DNA from 2 places in the Blautia hansenii DSM 20583 genome. Region 1 is predicted to be linked to the other one. Evidence: riboswitches for the same ligand, from Rfam matches in the RefSeq annotation. Region 1 holds a riboswitch; the other holds the start of a gene.
The links. Region 1 has a riboswitch for ZMP and ZTP ahead of CGC63_RS02190 (formate--tetrahydrofolate ligase). Riboswitches for the same ligand answer to the same signal wherever they lie in the genome.

Region 1 (12,739 bases):
TCATTTTGTTACCTACGGAACAACCACAGGCGGTATTGGGGAATTGTCCAATTTCTTTATCGGCTGTGCGTTTGCAGTACCGGCAGGAATTTTTTACAGAAAAAGGAAAACAAGAAAAAACGCTGTTTTAGGAATGGCAACAGGTACGTTACTGATGGTTATTATGGGTTGTCTTTCCAATGCGTTTGTAATGTTTCCTCTATACAGCGTAGTTATGGGAATTCCTATGGATAGTTTTATCGCTATGGGAACAGCTATCCATCCGGCTATTGACAATATGGTTACTTTTGTAGTTTTATGTATGGTTCCTTTTAATTTGGTAAAAGGAATAATTATTTCAATGATTACCCTGCTTTTATATAAAAGGCTGAAGGTAGTATTAAAGGGAGAATAACATGGCAACAATTACGGGAATTACGAAAAAAACAGAAAATCCGTTTGTAAACCTTTATGAACTGGACAGAAAATCAAAGACGGGAAAAGAAGGAAAATATTATGTTGCGTCAAGAGCAAAAAGTGAGAAGGATTTAAAGCTTGTCACAGGAAAGAATGTTCCTGACGGCGTTGTGATTTACAGCCTGTACGGCGAACAGCAGGATAAGGTAGTGTTAATTCGTCAGTATCGATATGCAATCAATGATTTCATATATGAATTTCCGGCAGGTCTGGTAGAAAAGCAAGAGCCTTATAAGGAAGCTGCCGTTCGGGAAATGAAAGAGGAAACAGGGCTGGAGTTTACGCCTATTACAGTAAATGAAGCTTATGAAAAGCCTGCATTTACCACAGTGGGAATGACAGATGAGTCTTGCGCTATTGTATTCGGTACTTCAGCAGGAGAAATTACAAAGGAATTTCAGGAAGACACAGAGGAAATCGAAGTGGTTTTGGCAGACAGAGAAGAAGTAAAACGGATTTTAAAAGAAGAAAAAGTGGCAATTATGTGTTTTTATATGCTGATGCACTTTATACATGACAAAGAACCTTTTGAATTTCTGAAAGAATTGTAAAAATTTTATATAATCGGACTACTTTTTTCCAAGTTGTGTTATACTTAAAAAGCATCCGAGAGAAAACAGCCTGTATGTATAAATCGGTACGCATATAGGCTGTTGTGCATTATAAAATAGGGTGCGAAATTGACTTAAAGGGGTTTTGTAGATGAATTGGAAGAAACACATTAAAAATTTACTGGTATTTATTTTTACACTTCTGGCAGTGGTTTTAGGCGGTCTTATTGCCTTTAAGTTTATTCGCTTTTTTATGCCGTTTGTAATCGGATGGCTGATTGCGCTGATTGCAAACCCGTTGGTGCGGATGTTGGAAAGACGGATGAAGGTAGCCAGAAAGCATACCTCTATGCTTCTTATTATTGCAGTGCTGGCCGCTATTATCGGAGGCATTTATTTTATCGGAATGAAGACATTGCAGGAAGCAAGTTCGCTTATTGAGCAGGCGCCTGAGATTTACAGTAGTTTTCGAGAGGATTTTCAGGAGGCAGGAGAAAATCTTTCTATGATTATCGAAGAATTGCCGGACGGAGTTCAAAAAGGAATTGCAGACTTTCAGGACAGCTTAGGCAATATGATTGGAACAGCCGTAGGAAAAATCAGCCAGATTACCGTAGATCAGGCAAGTAATTTTGCGAAAAATCTTCCAAGTATTATTATAGCCATTATATTTACAATTTTATCATCGTATTTTTTCATTGCAGACAGAGACAAGATATTGGAATTTGGAAGGGAGCATACCCCTCAGCTTATTCAGGAAAAATGGAAAATACTGGAACGGTGCTTTCGGAGTATTTTCGGCGGATATTTTAAAGCCCAGTTTAAAATTATGGGAGTCGTCTTTGTTATTCTCTGTATAGGATTTTTAATTTTAAAGGTAAACTTTGCCATTGTGGTGGCTTTTCTCGTGTCTTTTTTGGATATGCTTCCGTTTTTCGGGACAGGTACTGCTCTTATTCCGTGGGCGTTGTTTAAAATTCTGTCAGGGGATATGCAGTACGCAGTGGGACTGATTATATTATATTTGACAACGCAGCTGATACGGCGTATTATTGAGCCTAAAGTGGTGGGAGACTCCATCGGTATTGATCCGTTGTGGACCTTGATATGTATGTATACCGGATATCGTTTTGCAGGTGTGTTGGGAATGATTTTAGCCGTACCTGTCGGGGCAATTATTGTGAATTTTTATCATGCGGGAATGTTTAACAGCGCAATTCGAAATTTGCAGGATGCAGTGGAAGATTTTCTGAAATGGCTGTATCGAGACGACGGAAAACATATTTCAGATAATAATAAAAAAGAATAAGAGAATATACCGGTACGCAAAAGAGAAGCTTCTGTTCTCTGTACCGGATAACAAAAGCGGAGGAAAAGAAGATGAAGTCAGTACTTCTTATTGGACTTGGCCGTTTTGGAAGACACATGGCGGCAAAATTGATTGAAGAAGGGAATGAGGTCTTAGCAATAGACAGCGATGAGGGAAGAGTAAACGATGCCATTGATATGGTGACAGATGCCCAGATTGGTGATGCAACCAACGAGCATTTTGTAGAGTCCTTGGGCGTGGGAAATTTTGACCTCTGTGTGGTTGCCATCGGAGACAATTTCCAAAGTTCCTTAGAAACAACTGCTCTTTTAAAGGATATGGGAGCACGTTTTGTTCTGGCAAGAGCCAACCGTGATGTACATGCTAAATTCCTTTTGAGAAACGGAGCAGACCGCATTGTGTATCCGGAAAAGGAAATGGCACAGCGTCTGGCTGTAAAATACGGAAATGACAATATTTTTGACTATATTGAGCTGACAGACGAATATGCTATTTATGAAATACCTGCACCGGAGTCATGGATTGGAAGCAGCATTATAGAAAAAGATATCAGAAAAAAATATAACATCAGCATTTTGGCTACGAAAGCTCAGGGGAAAATGAACCCGCTTCCTCATGCAGACTATGTCTTTAATCATAATGAAACCCTGATTATTATGGGACATTATCGAGACGTACGTGCAGTGACAAAATTGAAATAACATTTGTTATATATGTAAAAAAATAGAAGGAAAATTGGTAAAAAATTCACAAACTTTACTGTGGTGCATTGACAGCAAGATGATTTTGTGTTAGAGTAAGGACATAGTTAAGTGACAGATATAAATATTATTTATTTGTTGCAGAATAACACGCATCTGATTACTGACGGATTAATGTGGAGTACCACAGGGAAATCAGAATGCGAAAAAAGCCGACCGTCTGGGCAACATTTGTTAATCTACAAATGTTGCCCTTTTTTCATCTCTTGCGGAGAATGGGAAAAGGGTGAGTAAAAATTATTTTCAAGGAGGATGTTACTATGGGATTCAAATCAGACATCGAAATCGCACAGGAGTGCACAATGGAGCCAATTACAAAAATTGCAGAGAAAGCAGGTATTGATGACAAATATCTGGAACAGTACGGAAAGTACAAAGCAAAAATTGACTACAATTTATTAAAAGAGTCCGATGCGCCAAACGGAAAATTAATTCTCGTTACAGCAATCAATCCGACACCGGCAGGAGAAGGAAAAACAACAACAACGGTTGGTCTTGCAGACGGTATGCAGAGACTTGGTAAAAATGTTATGGTTGCTCTGCGTGAGCCTTCACTGGGACCTGTTTTCGGTGTAAAAGGCGGTGCAGCAGGCGGCGGATACGCACAGGTTGTTCCAATGGAAGATATCAACCTGCACTTTACCGGTGACTTCCATGCAATCGGTGCAGCAAATAACCTTCTGGCAGCTATGCTGGATAACCACATTTATCAGGGAAATGAATTAAACATCGACCCAAGAAAGATTACATGGAGAAGATGTGTGGATATGAACGACCGTCAGCTTCGTTTTGTTCTTGACGGTATGGGCGGAAAGACAAACGGTATGCCAAGAGAAGACGGTTATGATATTACCGTAGCTTCCGAAATCATGGCAGTTCTGTGTCTTGCAAAAGACATCACAGACTTAAAAGAAAGACTGGGACGTATTATCGTTGGATATACTTATGGAAAAGTTTCTGAACAGAAACCGGTAACAGCTCATGATTTACATGCAGAAGGCGCTATGTGTGCACTGTTAAAGGATGCTTTAAAACCAAACTTAGTACAGACCTTAGAGCATGTACCTGCAATCGTACACGGCGGACCATTCGCAAACATCGCTCACGGATGTAACTCTGTAATCGCAACAAAGATGGCTATGAAGTTAGGGGATTACGCAATCACAGAAGCAGGCTTCGGCGCTGACTTAGGTGCAGAGAAATTTTTAGACATTAAATGTCGTATGGCCGGTCTGACTCCAAGCGCAGTTGTAATCGTAGCAACCGTTCGTGCATTAAAATACAACGGCGGAGTAGCAAAAGCAGACTTAAATAACGAAAACTTAGAAGCTCTGGAAAAAGGACTTCCAAACCTGTTAAAACATGTAAGCAACATTAAAAATGTATATAAACTTCCATGTGTTGTAGCAATCAACGCATTCCCAACCGATACAAAGGCAGAGCTTGACTTAGTAGAAAGCAAATGTAGAGAGCTGGGCGTAAACGTTGCACTGTCTGAAGTATGGGCAAAAGGCGGCGAAGGCGGAATTGCACTGGCGAAAGAAGTTATCCGTCTGGTAGAAGAACCAAACGATTTCACATTCTCCTATGACTTAGAGGGAAGTATTGAAGATAAGCTGAACCAGATTGTACAGAAGATTTACGGTGGTAAGAGAGTGGTTCTGACAGCAAATGCACAGAAACAGGCAGCACAGTTAGAAGCACTGGGTTACGGAAACTGCCCAATCTGTGTTGCGAAAACGCAGTACAGTCTGACAGATGATCAGACAAAATTAGGAGCACCTACAGACTTTGAAGTAACTGTAAGAAATCTGAAGATTTCCGCAGGTGCAGGATTTATTGTAGCATTGACAGGGGAAATCATGACAATGCCAGGACTTCCAAAAGTACCGGCTGCTGAGAAGATTGACGTAGATGAAACAGGTAAAATTACCGGTCTTTTCTAAGAAATAAACATATAGCTGCTGCATGACAAATGTGGTGCAGCAGCTTTCTACGTATTAGAAAATTTTGGGCTTGAAGGGAGCAAATAAGTATGTATAAAGACGAATATAAAGCCGTTTGTAATTCTGCGGCAACAAAATTAAATTTACTGAAAACCAATCCGCTGGGATATTTTGTGGCGTCTATGCTTGCTGGTATGTTTGTTGCAATGGGGGGATTTCTGGCATTTACACTTGCAGGTCATTTATCAACTTCAGAAACAGCAGCAATTTGGGCAAAACCGGCACAGAGTGCTGCATTTGCAGCAGCACTTAGCTTAGTTATCATGGCAGGAGCGGATTTATTTACAGGAAATAATTTTCTTATGTCAGCAGCAGCATTTAGAAAAACTGCTACATGGGGAGATGCCTGTAAATTATGGTGTGTATGTTGGATTGGAAACCTGGTTGGTTCTCTTTTATCTTCTGCTCTTTTTATAGCTACAAAAGTTCCTACAGGTGCAATTGGCAATTATTTTGAAAATCTTGCAATTACAAAGACGACTACTGCACCAATGCCATTGTTTTTCAAAGCGGTATTGTGTAACATTTTAGTATGTCTTGCTGTATGGTGTGGAATAAAAATGAAGTCTGAATCAGGTAAATTGATTATGATTTTCTGGTGTATTTTTGTATTTATGGTATGTGGATTTGAACATAGTATTGCAAATATGAGCAGCATTGGAATTTCTCTTTTTACAGGAAAAGTTGGAATTGGTGCATATTTATATAATGTAGTAGTTGTTACCCTTGGAAATATGGTTGGAGGTATCTTAGGAGTAGCATTTCCATATCATTTGATTTCAAAAGAAAAATAAAATAAGAATAAGAAAGTAGAGCTGTCTGTTAAGGCAGCTCTTTTTCGTTCTATCCTTATTCATAAAGCGTAAGATGGAGAAAGGGGGATAGAATATGCAAAATCAAAAATTAGAAAATCTTTTGAATTTAGCTTTAAGTGCTACAAAAGAGGAGAGAATGAAATCATCACAGTTAAACGTAGGGTATAATACAGAAGAAAAAAACTGGGAGCTGATTATAAAGTTTTCCGGTGATTTGAGTGCAGTGCTGGGAGAAGATATTCCAAAAGTAGAACTTTTAAATCAATTTGCCATTATACGCATTCCAGAAAGCAGAATAGAGGAATTATCACGAAATCCGCAGATAGAGTTTGTAGAGAAACCAAAGCGTTTATTCTTTGCAGTAAATCAAGGAAAAAGTGCTTCCTGCATGACAGCAGTACAAAGTGAGTTTTCGCCTTTGGGAGAAGCGCTGACAGGAGAAGGCGTGTTGGTTGCATGTATTGATTCAGGCATTGATTATAGCCATCCTGATTTTCGTAATTCTGATGGGAGCAGCAGAATATTACGTCTGTGGGATCAAACCATACAGGGAAATCCACCGAAAGGCTATTTTATAGGAACGGAATATACAAAGGAGCAGATTGATGAGGCATTGAAGCAGGAAAATAAAAGGGAAATGGAAAAAATCGTTCCCAGTCGTGATTTAAGCGGACATGGCACCGGAGTGATGGGAATTGCAGCCGGAAATGGGGCGGCTTCGCAAGGTGTTTATCGAGGAGTGGCTTATAAAAGTGACTTGCTGGTTGTAAAACTGGGAACGCCTTTGGAAGATGGATTTCCCAGAACCACAGAGCTTATGCAGGGAATTGATTATGCAATTCGTCAGGCAATCGATTTGCAGATGCCGCTGGCTTTAAATCTCAGTTTTGGCAATAATTATGGCTCTCATAGTGGGGAGTCACTTATCGAAACGTATTTGGATAATGCGGCATTGTCGGGAAAAACAGTAATTTGTGTAGGAATGGGGAATGAAGGAAGTGCGGCTATTCATACTTCGGGAAAATTGACAGAAGGTGAGACAAAAGAGATTTCACTATATATCAGCGAGTATGAAACGGGGATGAGCGTACAGATTTGGAAACAGTATGTGGATGAGATGGAATTTGTATTGATACATCCCAATGGCGAAAGGGTAGGTCCTTTTAAGCAAATATTAGGACCGCAGCGTTTTACTATTCAAAATACGGAGCTGTTAATCTATTATGGAGAACCCAGTCCATACAGTCTTTCACAGGAAATTTATATAGATATGCTTCCAAAAAATCAGTATATCGACAGCGGTGTGTGGAAAATTCAGTTGATACCTTCAAAAGTTGTGGACGGTTCTTTTGATTTGTGGCTTCCGGGAGGCGGGATTTTAAATGAGGGAACAAGATTTTCTTCTCCGACACCGGAAACAACCTTGACCATTCCATCTACGGCAGGGCGGGTGATTTCTGTGGGAGCATACAATTCCAGATATATGTCTTACGCAGATTTTTCCGGAAGGGGTTACACAAGAGTGGTAAATGCGGTCAAACCGGATTTGGCAGCTCCGGGTGTGGATATTCGTACAACAGCAGTGGGAGGAGGGTATGATAACAGAGCAGGAACTTCTTTTGCAACGCCTTTTGTTACGGGGGCTGCAGCACTGATGATGGAATGGGGAATTATAAAAGGAAATGATCCTTTCTTGTACGGAGAGAAGGTAAAGGCATATTTAAGAAGAGGAGCAAGGCCGCTTTTAGGCGGGGAATATCCTAATAATCGTATTGGGTATGGGGCACTGTGTGTCAGGGATAGCCTGCCAGAGTGAAATGATTTTAGAAATATATAATGCGGAATCATGAAATGAGTATAATATGTATTTCGATAAGCATGAAAAATAGTTATAGTTAAACCTGAATCCGTGAACTTCACGGATTCAGGAAAAAAGGTAAAGAAAGGCCGCCTGTATGCAACAGCACATGGAGTATATGAGGCATCTCTGAATGGACAGACCGTAGGTGATTATCGTATGGCACCGGGCTGGACAAGCTATCATAACAGATTACAGTATCAGATTTATGATGTGACAGAAATGCTTGCCACAGATAATAAAATTGCGATCACAGTTGGAAACTGCTGAAGCTATTTTGTTGACAGGAAAAACCAGCGGCAGCTATCAAAATTATCAGTTTGAAATATCTGTTCATGAAGGAGAACTGCTTATTGCTTTTGCGGATACTTCATCTTTAAGAATGGAGGAGAAAAGGTATTTCATTCTTTCCCTGGCGGCTGCCGTAATCTTAGGGGCATTATGGATTTATCCAGCCTGGAAAATCACAGGAAAAATGGTTACTCCATTAGAGAAAGCGAACCGCATGAAGACGGAACTTATTCTGAGACCATAGAAGCTGACGGAACAGAAATTTCAGATGGTGTATGGGGCTGCGTTGCATACAGTGCCATTACCTCTTTGCAGGAAGCGGATATGGCTATGGCATTTGAATATTATCTGGATACAGATTATGAGTTCAATACTGATTTTCAGAAAAAGATGGCAGAATATTTGTCTCAGGAATATATGGATTATATCAATGACCAGAATTTAAGTGTCAGCGAGGCTGCTGTGGATATTGACCTCAATGAAGATGGGGACAAAGAGGATGTGGCAGACCTGACTATAGAGTATGATGCGGAAAAATATGCAGATACAAATGGATATGGAGGCACGTATCTCACTTTTTATCTGAAGGAATTTGAGAAAAGTCTGGAATGGTATCTGGAAAATCTGGATTACGCAGATGACTGGACCTGGTTTGACAGCGATGGAAATGCTCTCAGTGATGAAGCTGTGGCTGAGATGACAACAGAAGAGAAGACACAGGCATTTCTGGAAGGAAGATACGCCAAGGGACAGTCCGGGGAAAATGCAGGTCCTGGAGGAATGATGGGTGGAGCGCCGGATGGAAATGAACCGGATGGAAACGGATCAGCTAAGGAAGACGACTTGGATTTACCCTTGCTGACGCAGCTTCTTACAGAACCAAAGGTGCAAACAAAGCAATTTTTGGTTTTGATGTTATGGACTACGGACAGGAAACCTACGAGTTCGGCTCAAAAACTCAGGATGCAAGACATTTTGACAAGTATGTACTGAAGGTAATGCAGGAAGAAAAAGAGTTGCTGATGGAACTGTTTAATTCTGAAGAATAATGAATGAGCAGAACAAAACAGACATAAATTACAGAAGTTGTTCAAAGAGCAGCTATTTATCCCACTTTTCTTTCCGATATTCCCCCAGGGGTTGTCTGGTAGTGCTTTTTGAAAGCTCTGCAAAAATAATCTGCATTGTGAAAACCAGTTTAGCTCCCAACTACGATACCTGCGGATCGTTATGGGAAAATGGTAATTTCTTACGATATTATACAATAAAAATCATAAATAATCCAATAAGACAAAATCTTCTTTAAAGAAGAAAGATGTAAGCGGTCATGGAACTGCTGTGCTTGGAGTGGCAGCTGGTAGCGATTTTACCCGTGGTGCAGTGAACCGGGGTGTGGCATATGAAAGTGACCTTCTGGTTGTGAAAATGGGAATTCCAAGACAGGACTCTTTTCCAAGAACTACAGAGCTGATGCAAGGTGTAGATTATCTGGTTCGGCAGGCTATACGGCTTGGAAGACCAATTGCGATCAATTTAAGCTTTGGAAATGTTTAAAGATGTGAGATCCTTTGAGATAAAGCATTAGGTAGAAAAAGCCACAAGGGGCAGTTAGGATTCCCTTGTAGCTTAATATGCAGAAAATTAGCAATGAGATGATTCCCGGTATTTTATCACAGTGCGAACGTAAGTTGTACGATATGGAATACCCGGTTCTTCAATACGGGAAAGAAGAAGTTCTGCAGCAATATATCCCATAGCAGAACTTGGAATATGGACAGTGGTTAAATGTGGTTCAATAATCCGAGACTCAGCAGAATTATCGAATCCTGTAATTTTTACATCTTCAGGAACTGACAAGCCGCATTGCTTTAAGGCCTTAATGAGATCCATAGCGACAAAATCGTTAGCACATATAAATGCATCTGGCAGTTCAGGGAGTTGTCTGATATACGATGCAAGCTGCTCAATCGTATGGAAGGGCTCGTCTGCTAAGAGTATGTCAGTAACAGGTTTTAGACCAGAGAGGCTGAGTGCATCACAAAATCCCTGATATCGTTCAAAGAATGATTGGCAGTTATTAATATTTCCTGCAAATGCAAGTCTATGCTGTCCATTTTTTATGAGAGATTGCACAATGCTGGAAATGCTGTTTCTGTTTTCCATAAGCAGAAAATCAGCATCAATAGTAGTGAAATCGATGTTCGCAGCACAATCTGTAAAAAGCAGAGGAATGTCAAGTTTGCTGAGCATCTGACTGTATGCGCAATCAAATAATTCCAAACAAATAATTCCGGCACTGTTTGAAGGATCAAACCCAGCTGGAAGAAGTAAATCTGTAAATTCTTGTTCACGAATAAGGTAAAACGACAATCTGTACCCGTTAGAACTGATTTTTTCCTGAAAGGTATTCAGTAGTTTAGAACCGAAGTGAGAACTATTCGGCATGGCACGGGTAAAAAGAGCAATCTCACAAATTTCAGGCTTGGGAACAGAGACTGCAGGCGAGAGATAAGAAAACTGCTTATAACCCAATTCGGCAGCCTTTTGTAAAATCTTATCTCTTGTAGCATCAGCCAACACGCCGGTATTGTTTATTGCCTTTGACACTGTGTTTCTTGATACCCCTAATGAATCTGCTATATCTTGAATGGTAATTCGTTTTCCCATAGACACCTCCTGTTTTGAATGTAATGGTGGTATAATACGTATAAGTCCATTTATGTGAAATAGTTATACTTTGTTATTAAATGTAACGTATTTAAAGGAATTTGTCAAATGTAAAAATATAATAGAATAATAATTGGTTCATAGGTTAAATTTATACTTTTTTGCGACACGAAAAGGTGCAAATATAAAAATAAAAAGGAATAAATGCAAAAATACAATTGACAAAATGCTGTGCAAATGATAATATATATCCAAGAAAAAGTACAAATTGCACAACAAACCAAGAAAATGAGACAAACTTGCAAAGGAATAGTGCAAATGTAAAAGAGAGGAGAGGGAACGATGAGTTTTCGTAATGCAAAAAGTGCTTCGGCAAGTCGGCAGACAGTTCGTCAAAAAGCTGGCTATATCAAAAGAAACTGGCAGTTATATGTGTTTTTTTTAATGCCTGCCCTTCTGTTGACAATCATTTTCAAGTATATTCCCATGGGAGGAGTATTAATTGCTTTTGAGGATTACAATGTCATAAAAGGGGTGTTTGGCAGCCAGTGGGTAGGACTGGATTATTTCAGAAGATTTTTATCGTCTCCGGATTTTATGAAATATCTTCTGAATACATTGAAATTGAGTGCCTATAGTTTGCTGTGGGGATTTCCGATACCGATTATTCTTGCTCTTTTATTGAACCAGATTCGCAGAACCGGAATAAAAAAGAAAATCCAGCTTTTGATTTATGCACCGAATTTTATTTCCGTCATCGTACTCTGTGGTATGGTCAGAATGTTCTTGTCACCGGTAGGACCAATCAATCAGGTTTTTGGTAGTGATACAAACTGGATGACCATGCCGGAGGCATTCCGTACTATTTATATAGCCAGCGGAATCTGGCAGGGAGCCGGATGGGCGTCTATCATGTATACGGCTGCTTTGTCTAATGCAAGTAAAGACCTTGAAGAGGCTGCGATTGTAGACGGAGCGAATATTTTCCAGCAGATATGGTATGTACAGTTACCTGCAATTAAAAATATTATTGTAATTCAGTTTATTCTGCAGGCAGGAAATATCATGAGTATTGGATTTGAAAAAGCATATGCACTGCAAACTGATATGAACCTTCCGGCATCAGAAATCCTTTCTACATATGTGTATCGAATTGGTTTGCTGAACGGTGATTATGGATATTCTACAGCAGTTGGATTATTTAATTCTATTATTAACATTATTCTGTTGATTTTTGTGAACAAAGTAGTAGCAAAACTGAACGATGGTGAAGGATTATAAAAAGGGGGAATTTGAAAAATGGAAAATCGAAGAAAAATGAAATTTGGAATGTCCGATAAAATAATTCTGTCCATTGGATATACACTTCTTGGTGTTTTTGCTCTTGCAATTCTAATTCCTCTGGTTTATGTCGTAATTGCTTCTTTCATGGATCCGAATGTACTGAACAATCAGGGAATTAGTTTCCATTTAAAAGACTGGACTCTGGATGCATACAAACGCGTACTCGAAAACAAAATGATATGGAGAGGATTTGCCAATTCTTTCTTTTATTCTATTGCATTTACGGTAATATCAGTGTTTGTTACAATACTGGCAGCATATCCGATGTCCAAGAAAGAATTTGTAGGTAGAAAATTTTTTAATGCAATTTTTATTATCACAATGTTTTTTAATGGTGGATTAATTCCAACGTTTATTCTCGTTAATCAATTACATTTGGTAAATACAATCTGGGCAATTTTACTTCCTGGTGCATTCAATGTATGGAATATGATTCTTGCAAGAACTTATTATCAATCCATACCAAAAGAGCTACGTGAAGCCTCTCAGCTCGATGGAGCAAGTGAGATTCAGCATTTTTTTAAAATAATGCTTCCGGTGTGTAAACCGATTATTGCAGTATTAGCATTGTGGTCTTTTGTAGGAATGTGGAATGGCTATTTTGATGCTATGATTTATTTGAATGACGCAGACTTACAGCCGTTACAGTTAGTGCTTCGT
Region 2 (12,739 bases), 570 kb from region 1:
AAAAACTGGCTATTTATACATAGCCAGTTTTATATTATAATGATTACACTAAATTTAAATAAAGGAGTCTGGTTTTATGAAATTTCAAACAAAAAAATTAGTTCTGTCCGCCCTTTTTATGGCGCTGACCTGTGTAGCCACCATGTCAATCCGTATTCCCACCCCCGGAACAGGCGGTTATATCCACCCCGGAGACGCTCTTGTTATTCTGTCCGGAGCGCTTTTCGGACCTGTATGGGGCTTTCTCATCGCCGGAATTGGCTCTTGTCTTGCCGACTTATTAGGCGGATATCTGACCTATGTTCCCATTACTTTTCTCATCAAAGGACTGGTAGCTTTTTTCTCTGCTCTTGCCTTCCAAAAGCTTGCTGCTTCTTCTAAAAAGCACTATCTGCCATTAGCTCTTGGAGGAATTGCAGACATTGTACTGGTAGCCGGAGGATATTTCCTCTTTGAGTTTTTCCTGTACGGACAAGGCGCAGCTGCCAGTATTCCTGCCAATCTTATTCAGGGAATAAGCGGACTTCTCATTTCTCAGCTGCTCTACCCTGTTCTTTGTGCAGTACCCGATGTAAAACGCATGCTTGCTGCAAACAGCGGAAGTAATCTTTAACGGTCTTTAATCATCTGATAATAGTGCAGTTCTTTATACCCCAAACGGTTATAAAGAGAAATTGCTCTTTCATTACTGTAAGTTGCCTCCAGACGAAAACGCTTTGCCTGTGGATATTCTTTTTCCACCCAGTCAAATACCTGTGTGCCATAGCCTTTTCCTCTGGAGCTGCTCTTAAAGAACAATTCATCCAGCCAGATGGTAATTCCTCCGGCTTCGTTACTCCATGTAATTGCAATCAGGAAATATCCCACTATGCCTGTTTCATCTTCCAGCATCAATGTACGGGAATATTCTTTACTTCTTAAACATTCCTGCAAAGTCGCCTCAAAATGTTCTTGGGGAATATCGTGGTCACATGCAGGACCTCCATAAAATTCCTTAGCCATCTGAAAAAATTCCGCTCTGTCACTTTCCTGAATATCTCTGATATTTAACACTTCTTTTTACCTTCCCTTTCTTTTATAAATGCAAAGACCTTGTGCATCATTTCGCAGTCTTCACCGTATGGACATTTTCCATAATCACAGTCAATTTGCTCCAGATTTAAAACTCCGTTTTCCTCTGTAAATTCTCCTATGGCAGTTCTTGCCATATCATAATTTTTACAATATCCGTTAAAAAACTCTTCGATTATCTCACTCATTTTTCTTCTCTTTCAATGTTTTTAAATCCACCTGTCTTCCGTCAGGATGGCCGCCTGTCATATTTTCTACCTTTTTATTATCCAGAAAAGAGGCTCGCATAATGGCATTATTTCCGAATTTTTTCCTGATTTTATCCACTGCCATATCCATTTTTTCCATCTTTTCATAGTTGGTATTCAAATCAAACAAGGACATCTGACGTCCCCGTTCTTCCTTAGAAACACGGCTGGTATGCACGCCTAAATGACGAATAGGCATACCGTCCCACAGCTCATCAAAGAGCACACAGACCGTATCATAAATTTCACCTGTGATGTTGGTAGGCGCTGCCATAACCCTCTGGTGAGAAACTGTTTTCATCTCAAAATCCCGAACAGAAACAGACACTACCTCTGCCTTTACATCATCTTTTCGAAGTCTTGCTGCCACTGTTTCACACAGAGAAAGAAGCACCATTTTGGCTGTTCCTTCGTCTGTCACGTCAAAAGCAATGGTGGTACTGTTCCCATATCCTTTGTTTCCCTGACTTTCGCTTTCCACCAGCGAAGTATCCCTTCCATTGGCAAAATTCCAGATACTCTCTCCCTGCTTTTTTAAATGACATTTTAAAATTTCTACATCTGTATTGGCAAGGTCTCCGATAGTATAAATCCCCAGCTTCTTTAAAACCTGCGTAGTAGCCCTCCCCACAAACAACAGGTCTGATACAGGCAGCGGCCACATTTTTGTTTTGATTTCTGTTGGAAATAAGGTATGCACCTTGTCCGGTTTCTCAAAATCCGATGCCATTTTTGCCAGATATTTGTTGCCGGAAATTCCAATATTTACCGTAAACCCCAGCTCTTTGCTAATTCTATTTTTTAGCTTATGAGCAAAAGCCACAGGATTTCCTATGAGCTTTTCCATTCCCGTCATATCCATAAATGCCTCGTCGATACTGTACTGTTCTACCGAAGGGCTGTATTCCCTTAAAATATTAAGAAATTTTTGGGAATACTGGCGATACATGCTATGATGAGCCGACACAACAATCAAAGACGGACACTTCTTTAACGCTTCTGTCAAGGGTTCTCCTGTCTTTACACCGCATGCCTTTGCAGACAGAGATTTTGCTAAAATAATGCCCCTTCTCTTTGTTTTATCTCCGCCTACCGCACAGGGAATTTCTCTTAAATCTACCGTTCCGCCCTGTTCTAAACGGTAAACTGCCTCCCACGATAAAAAAGCGCTGTTTACATCAATATGAAAAATCACCTTTTCGCAATCTGACATATTTTTGCCCCCATTTTCTCTGTTTATAACTCAATCTGAACTTCTACCGGACAATGGTCTGAGCCGAAAATATCTGTATGAATAGAAGCAGAAAGTAACTTTTCATCCAGTCTTTTTGAAGTACAAAAATAATCAATTCTCCACCCTGCATTTTTTTCTCTGGCTTTAAATCGGTAAGACCACCAAGAGTAAATCTCTGTTTTATCCGGATAAAAATAACGGAAAGTATCGGTAAAGCCGGCGTCCAAAAACGTAGTGAATTTTTCTCTTTCTTCATCGGTAAAGCCGGCATTATGACGGTTCGTCTTCGGATTTTTCAAATCGATTTCCTGATGTGCCACATTTAAATCACCACACATAATCACAGGTTTTTTCTCGTCTAACTGCTGCAAATACGCTCTGAAATCATCCTCCCATTGCATACGATAAGACAATCTCGCCAGCTCGCTTTGGGAGTTCGGCGTATAGACGGTAACCATATAAAAATTTTCATATTCTAAGGTAATCACACGACCTTCCTGATCATGTTCTTCTATACCAATGCCGTACTGTACGCTTAACGGCTCCTTCTTTGCAAAAATTGCTGTACCGGAATACCCTTTTTTCACAGCATAATTCCAATAACAGAAATATCCTTCCGGTTCAAAATCAATCTGCCCCTCCTGAAGCTTTGTTTCCTGTATACAGAAAAAGTCTGCATCTGTCTGTTCAAAAAATTCTGTAAATCCCTTTTTCACACACGCCCGCAGACCATTTACATTCCATGAAATAAATTTCATTTTCTTCTCCTTTTCTTGTCTATTTGCACATTTACTTTTTCATTATACACTATTTTTTCTCCTTTGCGAAGTGAAAAACTTTCCCAAAATCTCTTTACGAAAAGCAAATTTGGAGTATATAATAAGGAGAAAACTAAATTGGTAATTCCAAGAAAAGGAGAACAGCAATGGGTGGAATATTTGGAGTAACATCTAAGTCCAGTTGTACCCTGGACTTATTTTTCGGAACAGACTATCATTCTCATTTAGGTACCAAACGTGGAGGACTTGCAGTCCATGGAGAAAACGGCTTCAGCCGCTCAATCCATAACATCGAAAACACACCGTTCCGTACAAAATTTGACGGTGATTTAGATGAACTGGAAGGAACCTGTGGTATCGGCTGTATTTCAGACAACGAGCCTCAGCCGCTTTTGGTACAATCCCATTTAGGCAGCTTTGCAATTACAACAGTAGGTAAAATCAACAATACAGAGGAGCTTGTTGATATTTCTTACAAAAACGGCTGTACACATTTCTTAGAAATGAGCGGCGGATGTATCAACCCTACTGAAATCGTCGCATCTTTAATCAACCAGCAGGAGACCATCGTAGACGGTATTCGTTATGCGCAGGAGTTAATTGAAGGTTCTATGACACTTCTCATTTTAACACCGGAAGGCATTTATGCTGCCCGTGACCGCATGGGAAGAACGCCTCTTATTGTAGGGCATAAAGACGGCGCACATTGTGTTTCTTTTGAAAGCTTTGCTTACCTTAATCTGGGTTATGAAACCTTAAAAGAATTAGGTCCGGGCGAAATTGTTTATCTGACTCCGGAAAGCTGCGAAACCGTATCAGAGCCTTTGAACGAAATGAAAATTTGTTCTTTCCTGTGGGTATATTATGGATATCCTACCTCTACCTACGAAGGCATCAATGTAGAAAATATGCGCTACGAATGTGGTAAGAAGCTGGCACAGCGTGATGCGCAGCGAGATGATGTAAAACCTGATTTAGTAGCCGGCGTACCGGACTCCGGTATTGCTCATGCTATCGGTTATGCAAACGAGTCCGGCATTCCATTTGCCCGCCCATTTATTAAATATACTCCAACATGGCCTCGCTCCTTTATGCCTTCCCGTCAGGAACAGCGTAATCTTATTGCCAAAATGAAATTAATTCCTGTTGAGGCATTGATTAAAAATCAAAAGCTTTTGTTAATCGACGACTCTATTGTTCGAGGAACACAGCTTCGTGAAACAACAGAATTTTTATATAGCAGCGGTGCAAAAGAAGTACATATCCGTCCGGCATGTCCGCCTTTAATGTTCGGATGCCCTTATTTGAACTTCTCCCGTTCTAAATCTGAAATGGATTTAATTACGAGAAGAATTATCGCTGCAAGAGAAGGAGAAAACGTAAGCCGTGAGGTTTTAGAGTCTTATGCTAATCCTGACTCTCAAAATTACAAAGAAATGCTGGAAGAAATCGGAAAACAGTTGAACTTTACTACTCTGCATTTCCATCGTTTAGACGATTTATTATCTTCCATTCCTATCGAGCCGTGTAAAGTATGTACTTACTGCTTCAGCGGTAAAAAATAAGATTTTAGAAAAAAACAGGAGCTATTGTATTAAACAGCATTTAGAAATATGCGTCTAATACAATAGCTCCCTTTTTACGTTAGTAATTATTTTCCTGATAGAAACGCCCCAACAAAGTATCTGTTTTCACAATATTTACAAAAGCATGGGCATCTGCTTCCATAACTTTTCTGGTAAGCATCTTCGCTTCTACTGTGGACACAACAGAATAAATCATTTTTCGTTTCTCATTGGAATACATTCCCGTTGCTGAAAATTCAGTTGCACTGTGATTTGTAACCTCTGAAATAGCCTGATAAACAGCCTCGGCGTTTTCTGTAACTACAAATAACGTAACCTTTTTATAATTTTGATACAATAAATGTATCATCTGTGTCGAAGTATACTGGAAAATAATGGAGTAAAGGGCTTTATCCCATCCAAAAAGAAAGCCTGCAATAATCAGTACCACTGCATTTCCCAATAAAATATAATTCCACACATCTTTATTTTTCTTTTCCGCAAAGTAAATGGCAATAAAATCTGTTCCGCCTGTGGAAGTTCCTCCAATCAGTGAAATACTGATTGCCGCTCCGTTAATCAAGCCACCGAATATACTAATCAGCAAAATATCCTCTGTAATAGGCACTGCCGGAACAATATCCGTCAAAATACTGGTAGCAACAATCATACAGCTTGTAACAACTGTAAACTTCTTGCCTATTGCCTTAAAGCTGATAATTGCCGGAATGGCATTTAACGCTAAGCTGATAGGAGAAAACGGTACTGTAATATCGAAAAATCTGTCGCAAATGGTCTGAAATAACAGTGTGACACCGTTAAATCCTCCCGGATACAAGCCCCCTGCCCGCACAAAGGTCTTAATATTCACAGCCATAATCACCGCACCGATAAGACCGAACAGAATTCTTTTCGTCTCTTTTTTTGCATCTACCTTAGCACTCACTTTTTCACTCACTTTCCCTGCACCTTACAGCATTTTTGCACGGAGCTCTTCCGGTGTCTGAAGGCTTAAATAAACAGGCGCTACATCAAATACGGTTTTGCAGCCGCTCTGTCCTTCCTGACTCATGCGATAGGCAGCTCTTGCATAAGCTGTAATAACGGATGATGTAAATTCAGGATTGGAGTCCAGCTTCAGGCTGTATTCTATCACATGCTTATGTTCGTCTTCCCATCCTGTATTTCCACTGCGGATTACAAATCCTCCGTGAGGAAGTCCTGTGTGCTCTGCTTTCATTTCTTCTTCTGTAATGAAATGTACTGTTGTATCATATTCGTCAAAATAATTTGGCATTGTCTTAATTTCCTGCTCAATTTTTGCTTTATCTGCATTTTCATCAGCAACTACAAATACCTCTCTTGTATGCTTCTGACGTGTGGAAAGCTCTGGATTTTTTCCTTCTCTTACAGCGTCTAAAGCTTCTTTTACAGGAATTGTGTACTGTCTTGCATCCAGTACCCCATCTATTCTTCGAACTGCATCAGAATGTCCCTGACTGACACCCTTTCCCCAGAAAGTATAATCTTTTCCGCCCGGTAAAATTGCATTTGCATATAATCTGTTTAAAGAAAACATACCCGGATCCCAGCCTACGGAAATCATTGCAACCTTATTTCCCTTCTTAGCAGCTTCGTCTACTGCCTGAAAATGCTCCGGAATTCTTGCATGAGTATCAAAGCTGTCTACCACATTAAAATACTGTGCAAATTCAGGAGTCTGAACCGGTAAATCTGTGGCGCTTCCGCCGCAGAGAATTAAAACATCGATTTCATCCTTCATTTTTACGGCTTCATCTACATGATAAACCTTTGCTGTCTCTGTCAAAATCTGAACATCTGCAGGATTACGGCGTGTAAATACTGCTGTCAGCTCCATATCAGGGTTATGCTTCACAGCACACTCCACACCGCGACCTAAGTTACCATATCCCAAAATACCAATTTTAATACTCATATTTCACTCTCCTATCTGTTCTTTGACACATTATTTACTCTCAAAGTATATCAAAAACTTGGTCTTTGTCAATGGTTTTTATGCCGTGCATATCAACTTCCCCAAAAGAAAAAGACACCCGAAGGTGCCTCTTTTCCTCTTAGTGGTGGAACAGGCGAATACCTGTAAACGCCATCACCATATTATATTTATTACATGTTTCAATTACTGCATCATCACGTACAGAGCCGCCCGGCTGTGCGATATATGCCACACCGCTTTTATGTGCTCTTTCAATATTATCAGAAAACGGGAAGAATGCGTCAGAGCCAAGAATAACATCCTGCATTTTATCCAGCCATTCTCTCTTTTCCTCTCTTGTAAACACTTCCGGTTTTTCTGTAAAAGTATTTTCCCATGCGCCGTCAGCCAGAACATCCATATATTCTTCACCGATATATACGTCAATGGCATTATCTCTTTCTGCACGGCTGATGCTTTCTTTAAATGGCAGATTTAAAACCTTCGGGCACTGTCTTAACCACCAGTTGTCTGCCTTCTGACCTGCCAGACGTGTACAGTGTACACGGGACTGCTGTCCTGCTCCCACACCGATTGCCTGTCCGTCTTTTACAAAGCATACAGAGTTGGACTGTGTATATTTCAAAATAATCAGGGAAATTTTTAAGTCTCTTTTTGCTTCTTCTGTCAGCTCTTTATTTTCTGTAACTACATTAGAAATCAATGCGTCATCAATGCAAAGCTCCTGACGTCCCTGCTCAAAAGTAATACCAAACACTTCTTTATGCTCTAACTGAGCCGGTACATAGTTTTCATCAATAGCAATCACATTGTAATTTCCTTTTTTCTTCTGTCCCAGAATTTCCAGAGCTTCCTCTGTATAACCCGGTGCAATAACCCCGTCAGATACTTCTCTTTTAATCAATAATGCTGTGTCTTTATCACATACATCAGACAATGCAATAAAATCACCGAAGGAAGACATACGGTCAGCGCCTCTTGCTCTTGCATAAGCGCAGGCGATTGGTGAAAAATTCTTCCAATCCATATCATTTACCCAGTAAATTTTTGCCAGAGTTTCTGTAAGAGGAAGACCTACTGCTGCACCTGCCGGAGATACATGCTTAAAGGATGTTGCGGCCGGAAGACCTGTTGCTTTTTTCAAATCTCTTACTAACTGCCAGCCGTTAAACGCATCTAAGAAATTGATATATCCCGGTTTTCCGGATAATACCTGAATAGGAAGCTCACTGTCATTTGCCATATAAATTCTGGATGGTTTCTGGTTTGGATTACAACCGTATTTTAAAGCTAATTCTTTCATGATTTTCTCCCTTCTTACTTCTTATTTATTTTTATTCACAATTCTTGTTTCATATTTACCTGTTTCAATATCAATAAAACGAACAAATAAAGAGACTTTATTTTCTTCATTCAGACTTTCCCACAGGCTGTCTTTAAATTCATCAATGTCGTTTTGAATACTTACCAGCTTTGGTTCTCCTTCAAAGCTTGGAAGGGGATTTCCGTCGTGCATATAAGTATGAATAAAATGACCTTCTCCTGCTACCGGATTTTCATAGGCAAATGTATAACGGTTACATGCCTGTGGATTTCCGTTATTGCTTTTTAAAATAGACATTGCATAATTATATTTTCCGTTTTCAACGTGCATAATTCCTGAAATTCTAGGTGTATAGTTCGGTCCGTCCGGTTCAAATTCACGACTTCTTAAAGACTGCTCAAAAGTAAGCTGTTTATCCATACCTTCGTAAATCGTATCTGTTTGGTCTCCGTTTGTCACAATGGTTTTGTTTCCTAAAACACGTACAGGAGCGTAAATAATCAGACTTGGATCAACCAGCTTAGAAGGGTCAAATGCCTGTGTACGAATTCCTTCGCCATCTTCTACAAATACACGATTTCTGCTGTTTTCACTTCTTCCCATGATAAAGTAAGCAGCTACTGCTTTTTTTCCGTCCTCTGATTTTCCCAGAACAATTCCTCTGCCAGGATATGCGTTTTCTTTCAATTCTTTTGTTAATGATAACATTTCCATGAATTTTTCTCCTTTTTTTCAATGAACGATATACTCGGTAAACCAGAATAGGATTTTCTGATACACAAAAAAGCCCACTGCCCGAGCATATATGCCCAGACGGTCGGCTTCCTTGGCTTATACTCCCTGTGGTCATTTCCACTTCCGTCAGTCATATAAGCAATTACAACATACCATTAAAAAAATAGAATGTCAACCCTTTTTCTTTTAATAACAAATAACTTCGTATCCCTGTTCTGTCACCAGCACCATAATTTCCCACTGGGCAGATGGTTTACCGTCTTCTGTATAAATTGTCCATCCGTCTGTATCATCTACAAATATCTCATGACTTCCCATGTTAATCATTGGTTCAATAGTAAACATCATACCCGGAACTAACAGCATCCCCGTACCTGCTTTTCCAATATATCCTACCCACGGGTCTTCATGAAATTCCAGTCCAATTCCATGTCCGCCAATCTCTCTTACCACAGAATATCCGTTGGCATGGGCGTGCTCATAGACCGCCTGACTCATATCTCCCAAATATCCCCATGGTTTTACCTGTTCCAACCCCTTCTCCACGCACTGACGTGTGACTTCCACCAGCTTCTTCTTTTCCTCGCTAACATTTCCGATGCAAAACATACGGGATGAGTCAGAATAATATCCGTTTAAAATTGTAGATACATCTACATTGATAATATCTCCGTCTTTCAGCACAATATCCTCTGAGGGAATTCCGTGGCATACCTGTTCGTTGATAGATGTACACACGCTCTTTGGAAATCCATCATAGTTAAGAGGCGCTGCCACCGCTCCTGCTTTTGCCGTAATATCCGCTACCCAATTATCGATTTCCTGTGTGGTAACACCTTCTTTTATATGCTCTGACACATAGTCTAAAATTTCAATATTTACTTTTGCACTTTCTTTAATTCCTGCAATCTGTTCTGGTGTTTTGATAATATCATGAGATGGAATTAAAACACCTTTACTTTCATAAAATTTTAATTTCTCGTCAAAATTATAATGACATTTCTTATATTTTTTTCCGCTTCCGCACCAGCATGGTGCATTTCTTTCTAATAATTCCATTTTCTAATTCTCCCTTTGATATGCAATTCTAGGCGTTCCGTCTTCTACATAAATAATTCCGCATCGTTTAAAGCCATTCTTTTCAAATACCTTCTGCATCACATAATTATCATTATGCGTATCTCCTCTTACATTCCCACACTGCTTGAAACACCAGTCTAAACAAAAAGAGGACACTCCCTTTTGAATGCCTGAAGAAGCCATTCGGTGCATGGTTCCGTAAGGCTTTTCATTTAACCATTTTCCCTGAAAGATTTCTCTGTATGTAATATCCGGCTTTTTGGTAAACATAAAAGCACCTGCAATCTGTTCGTCAGAAACACATACATACAATTCTCCGTTTTTACAATCTTCTGTCACCAGTTCTTCCGAAGGATATCCGTTTACCCACTGTGTTGGGTTTCCGTGTTCTGCCATAAAACACCTTGCTGCTTCATATATTTTCATAATTTCAGAAATTTCTTCCAATAATGCCTGTCTTACTTCCATATTCTGCGACCTTTCTTTTGTTTTCTTTTAAATGTTATTGTATCATTATTTTTTCTTTTTTTCCACTTTTGGATTTTTCTTAAATTTTCTGATATTTTATAATATATATCATTTTAATACAGTCTTTTAAAATTATTTTTATTTATTTTTCGTTTTTTTGTTGACTTTTTAATATTTGTATGGTATAGTCTAATCATAAAATAAATCGAAAGAAAAAAAAGAAATCAGAAAGGACTGATACCACCAAAAACTTAAACCAAACCTTATAATTTATCGAAAGAGAGGTACGGACCACCAGAAACTTTTAAAACTTAACCCAAAAAGAAAAAATTTTCATTATTCAATTTTAATGTGAGGTATTTTCCAATGGACAACGAAATATGTTAAAAAGGCATCATTCTCAAAACCAATTAAGAATGATGCCTTTTCTTTCTTCTCTTTTAATTACTCTTTAAAAAAGTGCTCCCAATGCACCAAATGCGCCCATACTTACAGCAGCCATAATGATACCTGCCAACAAAACTCCCAGCATAACTGCGATTACGCTGGATTTAAAATCCATATCTAAAATACTGGCCGCCAGAGTTCCTGTCCATGCCCCTGTTCCCGGAAGAGGAATTCCTACAAATAAAAGCAGTGCAACAAACAAACCTTTTCCTGCTTTTTCCTGTAATTTCTTTCCACCACGCTCGCCCTTATCAAGACACCAGGAAAAGAATTTACCGATTACCGGTTTTGTACTTCCCCATACAAGAACTTTTCTTGCAAAGAAATAAATAATCGGTACCGGAAGCATATTTCCTAAAATTGCAACAATATAGTACTGAACAAACGGCAGCTGTAACCCTTCCGCAATGGGAATTGCACCTCTTAATTCAATTAACGGTACCATGGATACAAAAAACACAATCAGGTACTTCTCTAACATAAAATTCTCCTTTTTCTCTTTGTCAAATTTCAAACACTATCGAGGTTCAATATATCATTGTTTCTCTTATGGTGCAAGTATTTTTCACAAACGTTAGAAAAATTTTACATAGATTTTACTCAGTCCTCTCATCTCCCCAGAAAAACAGCGCTACCGTTCCCGGTCCGGTATGAGAACCAATCACCGTTCCAATGCTGTTAATCTGTACTTTTCCGTTGAGCTTTGGAAATTTCTCTTCTACCAAATCAGCCACTTTTCTGGCATCCTCTTCACACGCAGAGCAAGACATCATACACTTTCCGCTATACTGTGTCTGATTTTGTGCATGCTCTTCCATTCGCTTCACCATTTCACGAATAACCTGCTTTTTCCCTCTGTATTTATTTCTCGGAATTAATTTTCCTTCTGTATTTACATTCATAAGCGGGCAAATGTTCAGCGCCTGACCTACAAAACCGGACACCTTTGATATTCTGCCGCCTCTGATAAAGCTGGTTAAATCTGTGGAGAAAAACCAATGATGCAGGCGATTTCTGTTTTCTTCAATCCACTTTACATTCTCCTCTATGGAAAATCCTTTTTCCTGATTTTCCAGTGCAGCATCCACCAACATTCCATACCCTGAAGATGCCGATAAAGAGTCCACAATAAAAATTTTTCTCTCCGGATATTTTTCCTCTAGCTGGATTTTTGCCATATTGGCAGAGTTAATACTTCCTGAAATCCCACTGGATAAAGTCAGATGCAGAAGGTCTTTTCCTTCTTTCAAGACAGGCTCGAAAAGCTCCATATACTGCTGCGTATTTACCTGTGCGGTAGTCGGTTCAGAACCCGCAGATATCCTTTTATAAAACTCGTCAAATGCCATAGATTTTCCTAAATCATCCGGATACTCTACCCCATCCATCCGAAAATGAAAGCAGACAAAGGGCAGATTTTTTTCTTCAAAATACGCTGCCGGCATATCGGCAGTAGAACAACAAGTTATTTTATATTCGCTCAATGTCATTCCCTCCTCTTAAATAATACCCATTTTAACACTTCTTTTGGCAATTTCATAGTATTTAAAAAAATTTTTCTAAAAAGCAGGAAAGACAGAAGACTGACTATTCCTGAAAAATGTCTTTCTCCTGTCTCTCTATTTCTTTACTGAAAGGTTGCCTTGTCTTTGTAATTTAAGGCGATATAGCTCTTTCCTCTATTGATATTCAGCACATTTCCCGACTCATCATAGAAGGTCAGGTATGAGTCTTCCTTTCCTTCTTCTTTTGACCATGTTATAGGCTGCATACCGCCGTTTGAAATATAATATCCCTTAGCGTCTGCACC

Region 2: linked by a shared signal. The riboswitch ahead of CGC63_RS05055 (IMP cyclohydrolase) and the one ahead of CGC63_RS02190 (formate--tetrahydrofolate ligase) in region 1 are both predicted to bind ZMP and ZTP.

What each region holds. Positions count from the first base shown of each region.
Region 1 covers NZ_CP022413.2:436,826-449,564, forward strand. Annotated here, with positions in the region: gene CGC63_RS02170 (ECF transporter S component) at 1-394, shown strand, start outside; gene CGC63_RS02175 (NUDIX hydrolase) at 396-1,007, shown strand; gene ytvI (sporulation integral membrane protein YtvI) at 1,159-2,316, shown strand; gene CGC63_RS02185 (potassium channel family protein) at 2,388-3,038, shown strand; ZMP/ZTP riboswitch at 3,188-3,271, shown strand; gene CGC63_RS02190 (formate--tetrahydrofolate ligase) at 3,359-5,044, shown strand; gene CGC63_RS02195 (formate/nitrite transporter family protein) at 5,134-5,898, shown strand; gene CGC63_RS02200 (S8 family peptidase) at 5,993-7,735, shown strand; gene CGC63_RS02205 (alpha-L-rhamnosidase N-terminal domain-containing protein) at 7,829-8,047, shown strand; gene CGC63_RS02210 (hypothetical protein) at 8,219-9,061, shown strand; partial or broken gene CGC63_RS02215 (S8 family serine peptidase) at 9,380-9,616, shown strand; gene CGC63_RS02220 (LacI family DNA-binding transcriptional regulator) at 9,710-10,735, opposite strand; gene CGC63_RS02225 (ABC transporter permease) at 11,078-12,016, shown strand; gene CGC63_RS02230 (carbohydrate ABC transporter permease) at 12,035-12,739, shown strand, end outside.
Region 2 covers NZ_CP022413.2:1,006,543-1,019,281, reverse strand. Annotated here, with positions in the region: gene CGC63_RS05100 (ECF transporter S component) at 77-613, shown strand; gene CGC63_RS05095 (GNAT family N-acetyltransferase) at 610-1,053, opposite strand; gene CGC63_RS05090 (hypothetical protein) at 1,047-1,259, opposite strand; gene CGC63_RS05085 (DNA polymerase Y family protein) at 1,252-2,532, opposite strand; gene CGC63_RS05080 (exodeoxyribonuclease III) at 2,556-3,311, opposite strand; gene CGC63_RS05075 (amidophosphoribosyltransferase) at 3,479-4,897, shown strand; gene CGC63_RS05070 (YitT family protein) at 4,977-5,855, opposite strand; gene CGC63_RS05065 (diaminopimelate dehydrogenase) at 5,868-6,854, opposite strand; gene CGC63_RS05060 (phosphoribosylaminoimidazolecarboxamide formyltransferase) at 6,994-8,178, opposite strand; gene CGC63_RS05055 (IMP cyclohydrolase) at 8,200-8,913, opposite strand; ZMP/ZTP riboswitch at 9,000-9,078, opposite strand; gene CGC63_RS05050 (methionyl aminopeptidase) at 9,121-9,993, opposite strand; gene CGC63_RS05045 (GNAT family N-acetyltransferase) at 9,997-10,482, opposite strand; gene CGC63_RS05040 (COG2426 family protein) at 10,934-11,410, opposite strand; gene CGC63_RS05035 (DegV family protein) at 11,526-12,419, opposite strand; gene CGC63_RS05030 (DUF3048 domain-containing protein) at 12,557-12,739, opposite strand, start outside.